One region of the Solibacillus sp. FSL K6-1554 genome, then DNA from elsewhere that is predicted to be linked to it. Evidence: predicted binding sites of a transcription regulator. Region 1 holds the regulator's gene; the other holds the start of a gene.
What was found. Region 1 encodes LexA, which represses DNA repair genes until DNA is damaged. Its sites were predicted from a motif close to CGAACATATGTTCG; they were not measured.

Region 1 (8,280 bases):
GGGACTTCTTTACGTTCACGCCCTTCAATATTACCGCGGTTTTTTAAATTGTTTTGGGGCTGGTAGCCATTTTCTACAGCACGACGCATTCCCCGGCGGATTTTCGCATTATGCATACGACGCTGGTATTCTTCGACAATTGCTAAAATTTCGAGCAGCATTGTATCCATTTCGTTTAATACGACAGGACCTGCATCATTCAATGTATATACTGTCGCTTCATATTTTTGCAATAGGTGAAGTACTGCCATACGTGCATTACCGCGCCCTAACCGTGTTTCGTCCTGTACAAATAACGCTTTGACGCCGTCTTCTTTCATATAGTCAAGCATATCGAGCAGTCCATCTCGGTCCACATCATATCCGCTATGCTGATCCATGAAAATCTCCACATCATTATAGCCGAATGTTTTCGCATACTTTGTCAGCTCTTCTTGCTGACGTACTAGTGACGTTTCCTGTGTATTTTTATCCGTACTGACACGGCAATAAATTACTGCTTTAGTTTTTATCATTGTTCCCTCTCACTACTTTAATCGATTGCATATCAGTGGATTCATTCAGCTGGGCAATGTATTGTGAATCTTTTTCTACAGGTACAACCAGTACTTGTCCTAAAACAACTTTTTCATCCAGCAATCCGTTTTCCTTTTTCACTTCATCGATCCAATCATGCTTAGCCATTTTACCACGATATTGTTCTGCCAACGACCATAAAGTATCGCCATGCTCTATGCTAACGTGTTCGTATAATTCTATTTTATCGTCCTGCATCATGAATAAAGTAATCATAAGTACAGAGAATAGTAGAAACATTGATGTAAAGCCATTTAGTTTAGTTTTTTTCATTTGTAAAACCCTCTTTCGAATATATGTTCGGAATATTTGTTCTCATAATAATACGAACATATGTTTTTGTCAACCGTTTTTTCGAACTTATGTTTGCATTCGTGTTCGCATACTGCTATACTTACTTTAAGAAAAATAGCATGATAAAGAGGTGAGTTAGTTGACACAAAAAATTTCAAAGCGGCAGCAGGCTATTCTAACTTTTATAAAAGAGGAAGTTCGTTCTAAAGGCTATCCGCCATCAGTACGCGAAATTGGAGAAGCGGTAGGTTTAGCTTCCAGTTCAACTGTCCACGGGCATTTAGCTCGTTTAGAAAGTAAAGGGCTTATTCGTCGTGACCCTACTAAACCGCGTGCCATTGAAATATTGGACCAGGAAGAGATGAACATCACCAAACAAGGTGTCATCCATGTTCCGTTAATCGGTAAAGTTACAGCTGGTCTGCCTATTTCTGCAATCGAGGATATTCAGGAATATTTCCCGTTGCCGGATGCATACGGCTCACCGGAAGAAGAACTATTTATGCTTGAAATTATGGGTGAATCCATGATTGAAGCCGGAATTTTAAATGGGGATTATGTAATCGTCAAAAAAACGTCTACCGCGAACAATGGAGAGATTGTTGTAGCAATGACGGAAGATGATGAAGCGACAGTCAAACGCTTTTACAAAGAAAAAACTCATTTCCGCTTACAGCCTGAGAACAGTTCAATGGAGCCGATCATTGTCAATCAGGTTTCTATTTTAGGTAAAGTAGTCGGCCTCTATCGAAATATTCATTAATCAGAAGCTTGCCATTCTAATAGAATCGGCAAGTTTTTTAATGAAATAAAAAAACTCAGCCGTAAACGACTGAGCCTTTTATTACTTATGGCATGCTTCTATAAAACTTTTAAATAAGCGCTGTGCATAAACATCCCCGTTTGGCGCCAATTCTTCCGGGTGCCATTGTACCGCCACACAATACGGATGGGATTCGTGTTCAATTCCTTCAATAATGCCGTCTTTCGCAACTGCCGAAACAAGAAGTCCTTCCCCTAACTTTCCTACAGATTGATGGTGAAATGTGTTAACACGGAATGTTTCTTCTGTAAAAATCTCCTTAAATTTCGGTGTCTTCACTTCAACGGTATGTGCCAATTCTCCACGCTTTGAAGGTTGTTTATGTAAGATTATATTCTCCACCTGTGATGGTATATCCTGAATTATCGTACCTCCGAATGCAACATTCATAATTTGTTGTCCACGGCAAATACCTAGAACAGGCATTTGTCTTTTAAAGGCTGCCTTCATTAATAAAAGATCGCTGTCATCACGCTTTCTAACAACACTACCGATATGACGGTGCGGTTCCTCATTAAACAATAATGGATCGATATCCGCTCCACCAATTAATACGAGGCCATCAACTAAATTTAATACTGCTTCTACGTTTTCTTCCGTAGCATTCGGTATACAAATTGGTATACCCCCCGCTAGTTCTATCGACGTCAAATATGCGTTGTTTATATCCAATTTCTTGTCAAAATCATACATTGTTAATCCAATAATCGGTTTCATTCATTCTATCCCCTTACAATTTAAAGATAATTCCAATTATTTAAATTATACTATTTCGTTAAGCTATGTTACTACAAAAATATAAAAGGATTGCCTGATTGCAACCCTTTCCCTTTTAAACAATTTCCAGTTGTTTTATAAAATACTGTTTAATTTCTTTCCAGTTGTTCACACGCATGAAACCTTCTTCTGATCGATTGTACGGCATCGAATACAATATACCTGTTCCTTTAAATGACTTGAGTTGGCGTGGGCTATCGTCAATTAAATAATCAGTATGTATTACCGCTTTATTTCCACAAAACACTATGTTCTGTGTTTTGATAAATGGTAAATACTCCATTAACCAATCGTACTTCGCTGTAAATGACCCGGGTACATCCATGGCAGCTGTCGCAATATAAATCTCATAATGCTCCTGCAGCTCTCGAATGACATCAATTGCATCTTCATCCAGTACTTTTAAATCTCTGAAATAGCCGGGCTCATTTAATAGAGCAAATAATTTTTTCGCATCTTCTCTAGGTAAATCGCGCTGTGTCGTCAGAAGAAATTCTTCATCGGTAAAATTTGTCCCGAAATTCTCGTTATATGTAACACATAATTTCGAATAAAAGTCAGCCAGCACCTGGTCCATATCGATGGCAATGCTTTTTTTCATGTAATAGCCTCCTTGAAAATTCCTAATTTTAGTTTATACAATTGTATGGCGAAAAAACAAGGTATAACTCTTTACAATTAACAGCGTACATATTTACGTTTAAAGCCGATTCGTCCTTTTTCCACCTGTTTTTCTATTTCAGCAAAAGCGTGCAGCAAACCCGGCTTTTTCCCTTCACGTTTCGTTTCAATTGGCCCGATTTCCTTAGCGAATTGGACAGCCTCTTCATGTAGAGGTTTAAATGAAACACCTACTGTCATGACAAAGTTATTCATTGCTACTTGTGTACGTGGTGGTGCTTGACGGATATTTTGTTTTACATACTCAAGCATACCCAATAATTTTTCTTTTGAAAATTCTTCATCTTTACGATTGCCGAGCTGCCAGCAGTAACAATGCCAACCTGCCGACATTTTTAGTTCCTCACCACTTGCAATCCATTTATCGCTTACTTCTTGCGCAATATCGGATTCAGCCAAAGTCACTGCAACAACATAATCGGAAATCATATAAAAATAGGCTTGTTCAATCCAGCGATCGTAATCTTCTTCAGTCATTGCTTTCGGATCCGCAATAACCCCGGCAAAATACATTGCATCATAGTTGCCTGTCGCATAAAGCTGTTCAGCCAGCTCCTGATTTATTTTTATTTGTTTTACATACGGTTTCATCGAGCCAGTCGTTACACCGAATAACGGCTCCTTTGCTCCATTGGACATATAAATCTTTTTTGTACGCTCTTTACCCAATGCCTCTAATTCTTGCATCATTGTATCAAGTTTCATAATAGCCTCCTTATGTTCAATCGGTAAATTTTAATCCTTCTTATTATACGATTTATATACTTATCATTCCAAGGTACTGAAGCATTGGTGATCGCACATTTAAAATTTTTAAAAAATTGGCAATTGATTTAACCGAATAATAAAGCAACCTCTGAACAGAATAATGTCAGGAGGTGATTTTGATGTCAAAAAATAAAAACATCAATAACAAGAATAACGCCGAATTCGGAATGGAAACGGATGTTAACCAAGTAATGCAGCAAAACCAAAAAGCTGAAGCTAAAAAGCAACAAGCTTCTGGTGCGTTTGCAAATAGCGGTTTGCAGAAGAAACCGAATTCAATGAATGCTGAGTTTGGTATGGAAACAAACGTTAACCAGGTGAAACAGCAAAACCAGCAAGCTGAAGCTAAAAAGCAACAAGCTTCTGGTGTGTTTACAAACAGTGGTTTACAGAAAAAACTCACTTCAATGAACGCTGAGTTTGGCATGGAAACAGATGTTAACCAGGTAAAACAGCAAAACCAGCAAGCTGAAGCTAAAAAACAGCAAGCTTCTGGCTCTTACGGTAAAAACCGTTTCCAAAACGGCAATAAATAATGCATTATTGAACCGGCAATTTATATTGCCGGTTTCTTTTATATTATACGAATAAATTACAACAGTTATTTTGGTTAAAATTGAATACGACTATACAAAAAAAATGCAAAAAAAAGAGCTGGAATTTTAGCCCCAGCCCTTTCTTCTTAGTACATTTTCATATATTGGTCGCGTTCCCACTGGTGAACAGTTGAACGGTACATATCGAACTCAATTTCTTTTGCTTCTTTAAAGTTCGCATAGATATGGTTGCCTAATGCTCTTTGAACCACTTCATCTTTTGCTAGTAATGCTAATGCATCATCTAAAGCTGCAGGCAGATTATCGATGCCGTTAGCTTTACGCTCTTCTTCGCTCATTACATAAATGTTTCGGTTAATTGCTGGTGGTGGCGTTGTTTTTTTGCGGATCCCTTCAAGACCCGCCTCTAAAATTACCGCCATCGCTAAATATGGATTTGCTGATGGGTCCACTGAACGAACTTCTACACGTGTTGATACGCCACGAGAAGAAGGAATACGGATTAACGGTGAACGGTTTTGCGCAGACCATGCTACGTAACATGGAGCTTCATAACCTGGTACTAAACGTTTATAAGAGTTTACTGTCGGATTTGTAATTGCAGTAAAACCTTGAACATGGTCAAGCACACCTGCCATGAATTGCATCGCTGTTTCAGAAAGCCCTAATTCAGTAGACTCATCATAAAATGCATTTTCTTTTCCTTTAAATAAAGAAACGTTAAAGTGCATTCCCGATCCAGCTTCACCGAATAAAGGTTTTGGCATGAACGTCGCATGTAAACCGTGCTTACGTGCAATTGTCTTAACAACTAATTTAAATGTTTGGATGTTGTCGCATGCAGTAATAGCATCCGCATATTTAAAGTCAATCTCATGTTGACCCGGTGCAACTTCATGGTGAGAAGCTTCAATTTCAAAGCCCATTTCTTCCAATTCCAATACGATATCTCGACGGCAGTTTTCACCTAAATCTGTCGGTGCCAAGTCGAAATAGCCGCCGTGGTCATTTACTTCCAAGCTTGGCTCGCCTTTTGCATCCAGTTTAAATAGGAAAAACTCCGGTTCTGGTCCTAAGTTGAAATCTGTAAATCCTAGTTCTTTCATTTCCTTCAATACTCGTTTCAGGTTGTTACGTGGATCACCTGCAAATGGTGTACCGTTCGGATTGTAAATATCACAGATGAAACGTGCTACCTTCCCTTTTTCAGCTGTCCATGGGAAAATCATGAATGAATCATAATCCGGATATAAGTACATATCCGATTCTTCAATACGTACGAAACCTTCAATTGATGAACCATCAAACATCATTTTATTGTCCAATGCTTTATCTAGTTGGCTTACAGGAATTTCTACGTTTTTAATTGTCCCTAAAATATCTGTAAACTGTAAACGAATGAATTTTACTTGTTCTTCTTCTACTAGACGTTTAATATCGTCTTTTGTATATTTGCCCACTAAATTCCACACTCCTAAATTTGTTCAGTACCGATTTTACTCGATCTTTTATAATTTACACGCTATTGGTAAAAGCGCGATAAATCCCCTTGTCGAATAGATGTTTTTTGCATGCGTTGTGCCTGGCGCATTTCTTCACGTAAAATTTTGCGTAAGTCCGAATCGGAAATTTCTTTGCTCGCTTGCTGTGCTGCCGGATCATTTTTCAAAGCAAATACTTTTTTGATCCCTGCCATATTGATGCCCTGTTCAAGCATATCCTTGATTTCCAATAAAGTGTCGACATCATTTAAAGAAAACATGCGTCGATTTCCTTCTGTACGGTGCGGCTGAATTAAATCATGCTCTTCATAATAACGGATTTGTCTTGCTGTCAGATCCGTCAATTGCATGACGATACTTATCGATAATAGTGGCATTGAACGTCGAATTTCACTACTCAATTTAATTCACCTCCCTTATCGCTATATTACGACTTGTAATTTACATTGTCAAATGTATGTTAGAAAAACTGACATTACTTTTTTAAATGAGCGAAAAGTATACAGAATATAGCGAATTTTACGCATATAAAAAAATCGCCCATTAAATGGACGATCCCTAAATATCACTTTAGCTTTTGGACAGCAGAACAAATAGCATATTTTACATGTTCATATGTTAAACCACCCTGGATGAAGGCTGTATAAGGAGGGCGGATTGGACCGTCTGCCGTTAATTCAATACTTGATCCTTGAACAAATGTACCTGCCGCCATAATGACATCATCTTCGTATCCAGGCATATAGGCAGGCTCCGGCGCAAAATGGGCATTAATAGGTGAAGCAGCCTGAATCTCACGACAGAAAGCTATCATCTGTTCCGCCGTTTGGAATGAAACGGATTGAATGAGATCCGTACGAACATCAGTATAATGGGGAGATGTTGTCATACCGATTTCCTCAAGCATTGCGGATGTAAAAATTGCACCTTTTAAACTTTGTGCAACAATATGCGGTGCCATGAAGAAACCTTGGTAAAAGTCTGCTAACGTATTTAATGAAGCGCCTGCCTCAGCTCCAATTCCCGGTGATGTCATACGGTATGCACATTTTTCAACTAAATCTGCACGACCTGCAATATATCCACCGATTTTTGCAAAGCCCCCACCAGGATTTTTAATTAATGAACCGGCCATTAAGTCAACGCCAACTTCTGTCGGTTCAAGTAATTCCACAAATTCACCGTAGCAGTTATCTACAAAAATAATGGCATTCGGTGCGATTGTCCGTATTTTCACAACCATTTCGGAAATTTGTTTAATCGTAAATGATGGTCGTGTTGCATAGCCTTTGGAACGCTGTATCGCAATCATTTTCGTATTTTCGTTTACTGCCTTTTTTACACCTTCCCAATCGATTTTCTTATTGTCGATTAAATCTACATGAGAATAGCCAATCTTATAGTCTTTCAAGGAACCTGTATCCTTTTCGCCACCATCAACGATTGATTGTAGTGTATCGTACGGTTTGCCTGTAATATAAACCAATTCATCACCCGGTCGTAATACACCGAATAAACTTAATGTGATCGCATGTGTACCCGAAATGATCTGAGGACGTACGATGGCCGCCTCTGCCCCGAAAGTTTGCGCATATACACGCTCTAAATTATCTCGGCCCTCATCATCATATCCATACCCTGTTGAAGGATGAAGATGAAAGTCACTTACCTGATTATTTCGAAAAGCTGCCAGTACCTTTTGTTGATTATAAAATGCACGTTCATCGACTTCCTGATGATAAGTGCGGACTTTTTCTTCCACTTGTGCTGCAAGCGTTAATGTTTCAGCTGATAATATTGATTGAAATGCCATAATTCCTGCTCCATTCTGTTCAAACTGTATCCATTATACATGAAAAAAAATAGTTTTGACGAATGTTTGAAAAACTGCTATTGTCATGGTCGAAAGGACATTAAGGGAGAGATGTTTATGGCGTGGGATGTATTTAGTTTGATCGGAACGGTTGCCTTTGCCATTTCCGGGGCAATTGTGGCAATGGAAGAAGAGTATGATTTATTTGGGGTGTACATATTAGGTATCGTTACAGCTTTTGGCGGCGGGGCTATCCGTAATATATTAATCGGCCTGCCGGTCTCGACATTATGGAACCAGGAGCTTATGTTTCAATTCGCGCTTCTTGCGATTACGGTTTTCTTTTTAATTCCGCATCATTTATTTAAACAGTGGAGTCGATGGGGATACGTTACCGACGCAATCGGATTATCCGCCTTTGCCATTCAAGGTGCAATGCATGCTGTCCACCTGGAGTTACCGATTGTAGCAGTAATTGTAGCTGCCGTT
Region 2 (8,280 bases), 1.8 Mb from region 1:
TTAAAACCATTGCAGCAATACTTGCGCTAGTACTATTTGTTCAAATACCGGCAGCATCCGCAGCATCATTAAGTGAACTGAAAAAAGAGCGCAGTCAACTCGAAGCAGAAAAGAAATCAATTAATAAATCACTCGAACAAAAAACAAACGAGATTCAAACAAATCAAAACAGACAGCAAAAAATCATATCGCAACTAGAACAACTTGGTGCAAAAATTAATGAAACGAATCATAGTATTGCCGTTGTCGAATTGGATATTAAAATTGCAAACGAAGAGATTTCTATTTTAGAAGATGAAATTGCAGAATTAAAAGAGAAGATCGAGCAACGTAATGAACTATTGCGTGAGCGTGCACGGGCGATTCAGTCATCAGGTACAGTTAGTTACCTTGACGTCCTGCTTGGAGCAAATAGTTTCGTAGACTTTATCGATCGTTTTTCTGCTGTAAGCACACTTATGGACGCTGACCGTCAAATTATGCGTGAGCAAAAGGAAGACCAGGAAAAACTTGAAGTTCAAAAGCTGGAGCTTGTGAAGACGAAAGAAGAGCTTGAAGCGAATAAAGCGAAATTGAAAAGTTTGATGGCTTCGTTAAATCAACAAAAGAAAGAAAAGAAACAGTTAGTAGCAGAGCTTGAAAAAGAAGAAGCGAAACTACGATCTGAGAAAACAGAACTGAAAGCAGAGTACGATGATAAGGTAGAATTAAGTAAAGAGCTGGAAGAGAAGTTTCTTAAAGAACAGCGCCGATTAGCGGAAGTTGCCCGTCAAAAGGCATTGGAAGCTGCGGCTGCTAAAAAGAAACAACAAAACAGTAGCAGCAGCAATAGTACTGTAAGTTCCGGAAACTTGCCGGTTGTTTCTTCAGGACATTGGACAAGACCTGCAGCGGGCCGTTTTACATCAGGGTTCGGTGGGCGTGATATTGGACCAATCGGAAGTAAAAATCACTTAGGAATTGACATTGCCAACTCAATCGGAACACCGGTTGTTGCAGCAGCGGATGGTGTTGTTTCCTATGTTGGTTCGATGAATGGTTACGGGAATGTTGTAATGGTTACGCACTCGATTGAAGGACAATTATTCACGACAACGTATGCCCATTTAAGCGGATTTAACACGAGTGTTGGCGCATCTGTTTCAAAAGGTCAGCAAATTGCACGACTTGGGAATTCAGGTAACTCAACAGGACCTCATGTACACTTTGAGATCCATGTCGGTGAATGGAACGGTAGTCGTTCAAACGCCGTCAACCCATTAAACTATATTTCACTGTAAGTTATATAAAAGGCAAAACTTTAATTATTAAAGTTTTGCCTTTTTCGTTTGAATAATTATCTAAAAGTTATGATAATGTACTAATAGGAAGAAATGTGGGGTGAAGTTGATGAAAAAAAATGTTGGAGTCGGTATTATTTTAGTGCTTGTCATTACGATGCTTGGCACTTACATAAAAGCTGAAATCGATCAAAGTACTGCAATCAACGAGCATGCATTAGGGAAAGAAGTTGAACTGGATGAAGAAGTCGGCCTCGAAAAAGGGCAGTTTGCACCGGATTTTACATTATATAGTTTACAGGGCGAGCCACTGACACTTTCGGAGCTGAGAGGGAAGCGTGTCGTACTGAATTTCTGGGCAACCTGGTGTCCGCCATGTGAAGCGGAAATGCCGCATATGCAAAAATACTACGAAAAATACCGTGAAGAAGACAATGTGGAGATTGTCGGTGTCAATATGACGTACGCCAACGAAAAGCTGGAGCGTGTAGAGCAGTTTCTAAAAAGTTATGACATTACCTTCCCAATCGTACTGGAACAAACTGAAGCTGTTGCCTATCAATATGAAATTATGACGATGCCAACAACATATATGATTGATACATCAGGAAAAATACAAAAGCAAATTATCGGACCACTGGATTTGGATGCATTGCGGGAAAATGTAATTCAACTAGATTAAATGCAGGAATTGAGACGATTCGGCCGCCGGAATCTTAAAATATCTTAATTTTAGGACGTTTAAATTCGACTTTATAAGTATGAAAGTTTCATTCGCTTCATAAATTTTATGGAACGGAGGAGAATTCGTGCGAAAAAGTCGGATTTTTTTATTAGTATTAGTAGTTGCGGTGGTGTGTATCGGAGTAATTGTTTATGGTGTGATGAAAAAGAAGCCGCAGCCACAGCAGGAACAGGCAGATTTTGCGGTAGTCAATGAACTGCATCAGTTAATCACGAGCGAATCAGTTTATGATGTCAACTCTGAAAAATTGGTGGAGGGTGCACTGCGAGGGATGGCAAATGCTATAAATGACCCCTATAGTACTTATTATTCGGAGCAAGAAGCGGCATTACATAAACAGACGCTCGCAAGTGAACGAATCGGTATTGGTGTTGAATTGGCAGATGCGAATGGCAAGATTATCGTTGTAGCCCCTATTAAAGCTTCACCTGCAGAAAAAGCGGGCATTCGACCATTGGATGAGCTTATACAAATTAATGAAGTAAGACTTGACGGAAAATCTATGGGGGAAGTTCGTAAGCTGATGTATGGTAAAGAAGGGGAAGCCGTGGAACTTGTCATTTATCGACCGGAACTGGACCAGCATTTAAAGTTGGTCGTGAAAAGAGAACGTTTGAAAAATGATACGGTGGAAGCTGAAGTTCTTGAAGTAGAAGGAAGAAAACTCGGCTATATAACGATCAATCTATTTGGTGAAAAAACAGCAGAAGAATGGAAAGAGGCTCTTGATGGAGTGATGAAGGAGGAAGTAGAAGGGTTAATCATTGATGTGCGGGACAATCCAGGTGGCTATTTACATAGTGTTGCCCAAATGATGAGCATGTTCGAGCAAAAAGAAAAAATCTTTGCGTATATGCAAAATCATGACGGTGTAACAGAGCCACTGAAAACAAAGGAAGTGGAACAGTTCCAGCCTTACGTAAATTGGCTGCGTGACACACCTTTAACACTTATCCAAAATGAAGGAAGCGCATCAGCTAGTGAAGTGTTTGCCGGTGCCCTACAGGACTGGAAACGTTCGGTCATTATTGGGGTGACGAGCTTCGGTAAAGGAACGGTCCAACAAACATGGGATCTTCAAAATGGCGGAGAAGTAAAACTGTCGACGAATAAATGGCTTACTCCTTCGAAAAAGTGGATCCATGATGTAGGGATTGAACCAGATGTCGAAGTGACACAGCATCCGCTTTACAGTGTAGAAACAAAAATACTGAAAGGCCGATTTGAAGAGGGAGAATACAGTGAAGAAGTTGCCTACAGCCAGCGTATTTTAAGTGAACTCGGCTACAGTATCAGCCGGACAGATGGATTCTTTGATAAGGATACGGCACAGGAAGTGGAAAGCTTCAGAAAAAAGCATGATATTGCAGAAGGAAGCTATATGGATGAAGTATTTTTCCATGAATTAACAGAAGAACTGCAAACATTCAAACAGTCAAAAGTAAATGACATGCAACTGCAGATGGCGATCAGTTATATTATGCATCAGTTTGAGTGATGGACAGTGTAAAGCATATTGAGGGCTCGTTTCATAATGAAACGGGCTTTTTTATATGATAAACATAAAAACGATCTGAAGAATATCCAATTTATTTAACTCACCCGTAGATTTTCAATTTTCCCGACAAGCCTTTATTTTATTTCCGGTACAAATGGGACTACGCATTACGGAAAGGATTTGGTACAATTATTCGTACGGTAGGTGAGAATATGGATGGAACAATTTTGATTGAAATTTTAAAAGGGATTGGCCGATTTTTTATAAATCCTTTGTTTTATGTCGCCATCATTTCCGCAGTTTATTTAGGATATCGCCGAGTGAAGCGCGAACGAAGGTATTTTAACCGACGGATATTAGGTGGCTGGTCCGAGCTGAAAAATATGCTTGCGATGGGTTTTATGCTGTCCGTTATTATTTCCTTATTTAGTCTTGTAATAGGCTTAACAGTATCACTCGAATTATTGACAATTGTTTTTATTGTAAGTTTCGTAGGTTTATTCATTTATATGTATCAATTATTATCGCCAGCGATTGTGATGGCGGTTGCTTTTTGTGGAATCGTTTGGATGCAATGGCAAGATTGGTCATATACAATCGGAACACTCGAATTGGCAGGCAGAAATGTTACAAATGATCTTGTTATGACAATTCCGATGATGACGGGGCTCTTACTCATGGCGGAAGGGATTTTAATTCGCCGGTATGGTGCCCGTTTTGCTTCACCGATTGTGGAGAAAACAAAGCGTGGATTAAATGGGATAGGCTATTTCAGTAAGCAACTTTGGATTTTACCTGTCTTTACGATTATTCCAGGTGAAGGCATTCAAAACTTTGCGCCTTATTGGCCACAATTTACGATCGGAGCAGAACAGTTTTCGATCATTGTTTTCCCGTTTATTATCGGATTCCAGCAGATGGTGCGTCAAAAGCTGCCGATGAATGTGTATCCGCAAATGGGACGTTCGATTATTATGATAGGACAATTTGTGCTGGTCGTCGGATTAGCCGCTTATTTCCTGCCGATACTAGGTGCAGCTGCATTAGCATTAGGTGCAATTTCCCGTACAATTATCGGTATTCATTATAGTCGCTCAGAGGACCGCAACAGTTATGCTGTTGTACGCAGTGATAAAGGTGTGATGATTGCCGGCATTTTACCAGATTCTCCTGCTGAGAAAATGGGACTTGCTGCAGGTGAAATTATTAAACGTGTAAATGGACAAGATGTTTTTACAGAAGAAGATTTGTACAAAGCATTGCAGATTAATGCTGCCCATTGTCGCTTGGAAGTGCTTGATCATTCAGGCGAATTGCGTCTAGCCCAGCATGTTGTCCATCGAGATGATAACCACAAAATCGGGTTATTAGTTGTTAGTTAATTTCAAAAGAATCTCGCTAAGACGAGGTTCTTTTTTTTGGTGAAAACGGGTATAAAGAAATTATGTTAAGATTAAATTGTACTAGACTACATTGTGTAGCTTCAGGAATTTTTATCGTTTTTGGTAGGGGTGAGCAGTTATGTTAGAATGGATGACAATCGATAATATTGAAACAATTGTAGAAAAATATAAACTGTTAGGTCCGTTTTTCGGGATTTTATTAACGTTCCTGGAATCATTTATCCCTGTATTGCCGCTGTTTGTAATCATCATTGCCAATGCTGCAGCTTACGGGTTATTTTGGGGTTTTTTACTGTCATGGCTTGGAACGGTCGCAGGCTCCTACATGTTCTTTCTCATGATTCGCATGTTTGGGAAGTATCGTCTTTTCCGTCGGATTAAAGAGCAGAAACAAGTGAAAAAACTGATTAACTGGGTGGATATTAGAGGATTTACACCATTGTTTGTGCTGCTGTGCCTGCCATTTACACCTGTTGTCGTTGTCAATACGGTCGCCGGTTTATCCAATATAAAAAAGAAATATTATTTTTTGACACTCCTTATTTCAAAACCGATCTTGATCTTCTTGATTAGCTATTTAGGCAGTGATCTACGTGATATTTTAACCTCTCCTGTAAAACTTATTATTTCAGCTGTGATAATTTTAATTATTTGGGGAATCGGCAAATTGATCGAACACATTTTAAATAAGCGTGTGGAAAGAGATTTGCGTGAGATTGGAAAATTACGAAAACATAAATAAAAAGCTTCAGTCTTGTCTTTTAACAAAATGTGAAAAGACAGGGCTTTTTTGTATGATGGCAATTAATGCACGAACATGCATTCTTATATTATAATAGAAGAAAGAAATAGAAGTGAGGTGGGAATTGTGACGTTACGAGTTATAACAGGACGGGCAGGCACGGGGAAAACGACTTTGATACACCGTGAAATAGTCAATGATTTAAAAACAAATATATTTGGACATCCAATTTTTATATTAGTTCCTGACCAAATGTCGTTTACAACGGAATATGAGCTGACGACGAACTATGATATAGAAGGAATGATGCGTGCACAAGTTATGACATTCAAACGGCTGGCCTGGTTTGTGCTGCAAAATGAAGGAGGTATCGCCCACGAACGTATTGACGGCACAGGGTACCGCATGCTGTTACGACGCATTTTGGAAGAACATCAGGAAGAGTTCCTATTATTTAAACGCGCGGCAGGTAAATCCGGTTTTACGAAAGAAGTCGAGCAGGTATTAAAGGAATTCAGCCAATATCATATCGATGTGGAAACTATCGAGCCATTGATCGAGTCATTAAGATTAAACGGGGCAAGTGAAGTACTGCTTCATAAATTACATGACCTGAACATTATTTTAAAACAGTTGCATGAACGGATCGGGACAGATTACATTGATGGCGATGGCTATTTCCCTCTGCTAATTGAACGTATTCCGAAAATGGAAAGCTTGCGCAATACCGATATTTATCTGGACGGGTTTGTTTCGTTTAATGGACAGGAATTTGCCATTTTAAAAGAGCTGCTTATTTATGCGAAGAGTGTCACAATTGTGCTCCCGATGGAAGACCCGCAAATGGATCTACTGGAAGGATCGGTATTTTACAGAGCTGCGATGACGTATGACAAAATAAAGAATGAGCTGCAAAAGTTACGATTCGAACGAGGAATTGATATTGAAGAGGAGCCGCGTGTTCATTTAGAAGTAAATTACCGTGCGACTAATCGGGACTTGCTGCAGATTGAACATTGCTTCGACAAAATTACCGATAGACCAGTCGAATCAACGGGACACACGAAAATATTGGAAGGCGTAAATCCGCGCGCAGAAGTGCAAGGTATTGCCCAGGAAATTAAACAGCTTGTTCTGGAAAAGGGACTGCGTTATAAAGATATCGGGATTATGTACCGACAGGCAGATGTATATGATGCGATTATCGGAACGACCTTTACACAGTATGAAATTCCGTTTTTCTCAAATGAGAAGCGGGCGATGCTTTATCATCCTCTTATCGAATTTAGTCGATCTGTACTGGAAATTATTACAACAAACTGGAAATACGAACCGATTTTCAGAAGTATAAAAACAGATCTGTTCTTCCCTTATGGAGCCAACTTAGTCGCGATGAGAGACAGAGCGGATATATTGGAAAACTTCGTCATTGCAAAAGGGATTGTTCATGACCGTTGGATGAAAGAGGAAGTATGGCATTACCGTCGCTTTAAATCACTGGAAAAAGTAAATGCGGTTCAGACAGAAGACGAGCTGGAGCATGAACAGCTTTTGAAATCGGTACGAGACTTAATCCGTGAACCGGTACTGGCATTGCAGAACCGGTTGAAAGGCAAAAAGACAGGCCGTGAAATTGTCGTTGCACTGTATGAATTTATGGAGCAGCTTGATATTTATAAAAAGCTGTTAAAAATGCAGGAGCAGGAAGAGCAGTCCGCTTCACTGCATCAGTCATTGGAGCATGAGCAGGCTTGGAATGGCTGGATTCATATTTTGGAGCAGTTTGACCTGATGTTCGGCGATAAAGTTATGCCGTTGGAAGAAGTTGCGCAAATTTTGGATGAAGGCTTTGAAACACTGGAATTTGCAAGTGTACCGCCGACATTGGATGAAGTGACCGTTTCGACTGTCGAGTTTGCACGATTTGATAATAAAAAGGCGATTTTCGTAATCGGTGTCAATGACGGGGTGTACCCGATGCGTATGGAAGCGGGAGGTCTGCTGTCTGATGATGAGCGTGAAACATTTGAAAAAATCGATGTGGAACTTGCACCAGGTATAAAAAGCAGGCTCCTGCAGGAAAGCTTCCTGTTTTACCGGGCAATTTCTTCATCGACACAATATCTATATATTACGTATGCAAATGCAGACGAGGAAAGTAAAAGCAAACTGCCATCACTTTATATTAACCGCCTTCACAGCATGTTTGAAATGACAGAAAACCGCGGTACACCAGATGAAAAAGTGGTTCGTACACTGCCTCATCGAAAAATTGCAATGGACCCGCTTGACGAGTTCCAAAAGGACAATGTGCTCAATTATATACAGCACCCATCACCGGCGATTGGCTTCTTAATGACCCAGCTGAAGCAGGCGCAGCATGAGCGACGTCCACTTACAGAAGAATGGGCAGCATTAAAAGCTTTTTACGAACGGGAACAGCGCTGGAAAGATGTGCTGAATGTCGTGGAAAAACCTTTATATACGACAAATGAAGCGGAGCCTCTAACGGAAGAAGTAGCGACAGCATTGTATGGCGAAGATTTCTTGGCGAGTGTGTCGCGTATCGAACGCTTTTACAGCTGTCCGTATTCGCATTTTGCGTCCTACGG

Region 2: a site for LexA is predicted at 5,739-5,752, ahead of addB (helicase-exonuclease AddAB subunit AddB). Genes of this name have one in related genera too.

The regions. Positions count from the first base shown of each region.
Region 1 covers NZ_JBBOSS010000001.1:2,564,394-2,572,673, forward strand. Annotated here, with positions in the region: gene MHB58_RS12780 (YneB family resolvase-like protein) at 1-515, opposite strand, end outside; gene yneA (cell division suppressor protein YneA) at 502-849, opposite strand; gene lexA (transcriptional repressor LexA) at 1,010-1,633, shown strand; gene MHB58_RS12795 (gamma-glutamyl-gamma-aminobutyrate hydrolase family protein) at 1,715-2,410, opposite strand; gene MHB58_RS12800 (5' nucleotidase, NT5C type) at 2,526-3,071, opposite strand; gene MHB58_RS12805 (DNA alkylation repair protein) at 3,149-3,856, opposite strand; gene MHB58_RS12810 (gamma-type small acid-soluble spore protein) at 4,039-4,455, shown strand; gene glnA (type I glutamate--ammonia ligase) at 4,602-5,936, opposite strand; gene MHB58_RS12820 (MerR family transcriptional regulator) at 5,999-6,379, opposite strand; gene MHB58_RS12825 (methionine gamma-lyase family protein) at 6,544-7,791, opposite strand; gene MHB58_RS12830 (trimeric intracellular cation channel family protein) at 7,909-8,280, shown strand, end outside.
Region 2 covers NZ_JBBOSS010000001.1:794,873-803,152, forward strand. Annotated here, with positions in the region: gene MHB58_RS03775 (murein hydrolase activator EnvC family protein) at 1-1,280, shown strand, start outside; gene MHB58_RS03780 (peroxiredoxin family protein) at 1,390-1,962, shown strand; gene MHB58_RS03785 (S41 family peptidase) at 2,090-3,523, shown strand; gene MHB58_RS03790 (PDZ domain-containing protein) at 3,736-4,905, shown strand; gene MHB58_RS03795 (TVP38/TMEM64 family protein) at 5,045-5,668, shown strand; gene addB (helicase-exonuclease AddAB subunit AddB) at 5,795-8,280, shown strand, end outside.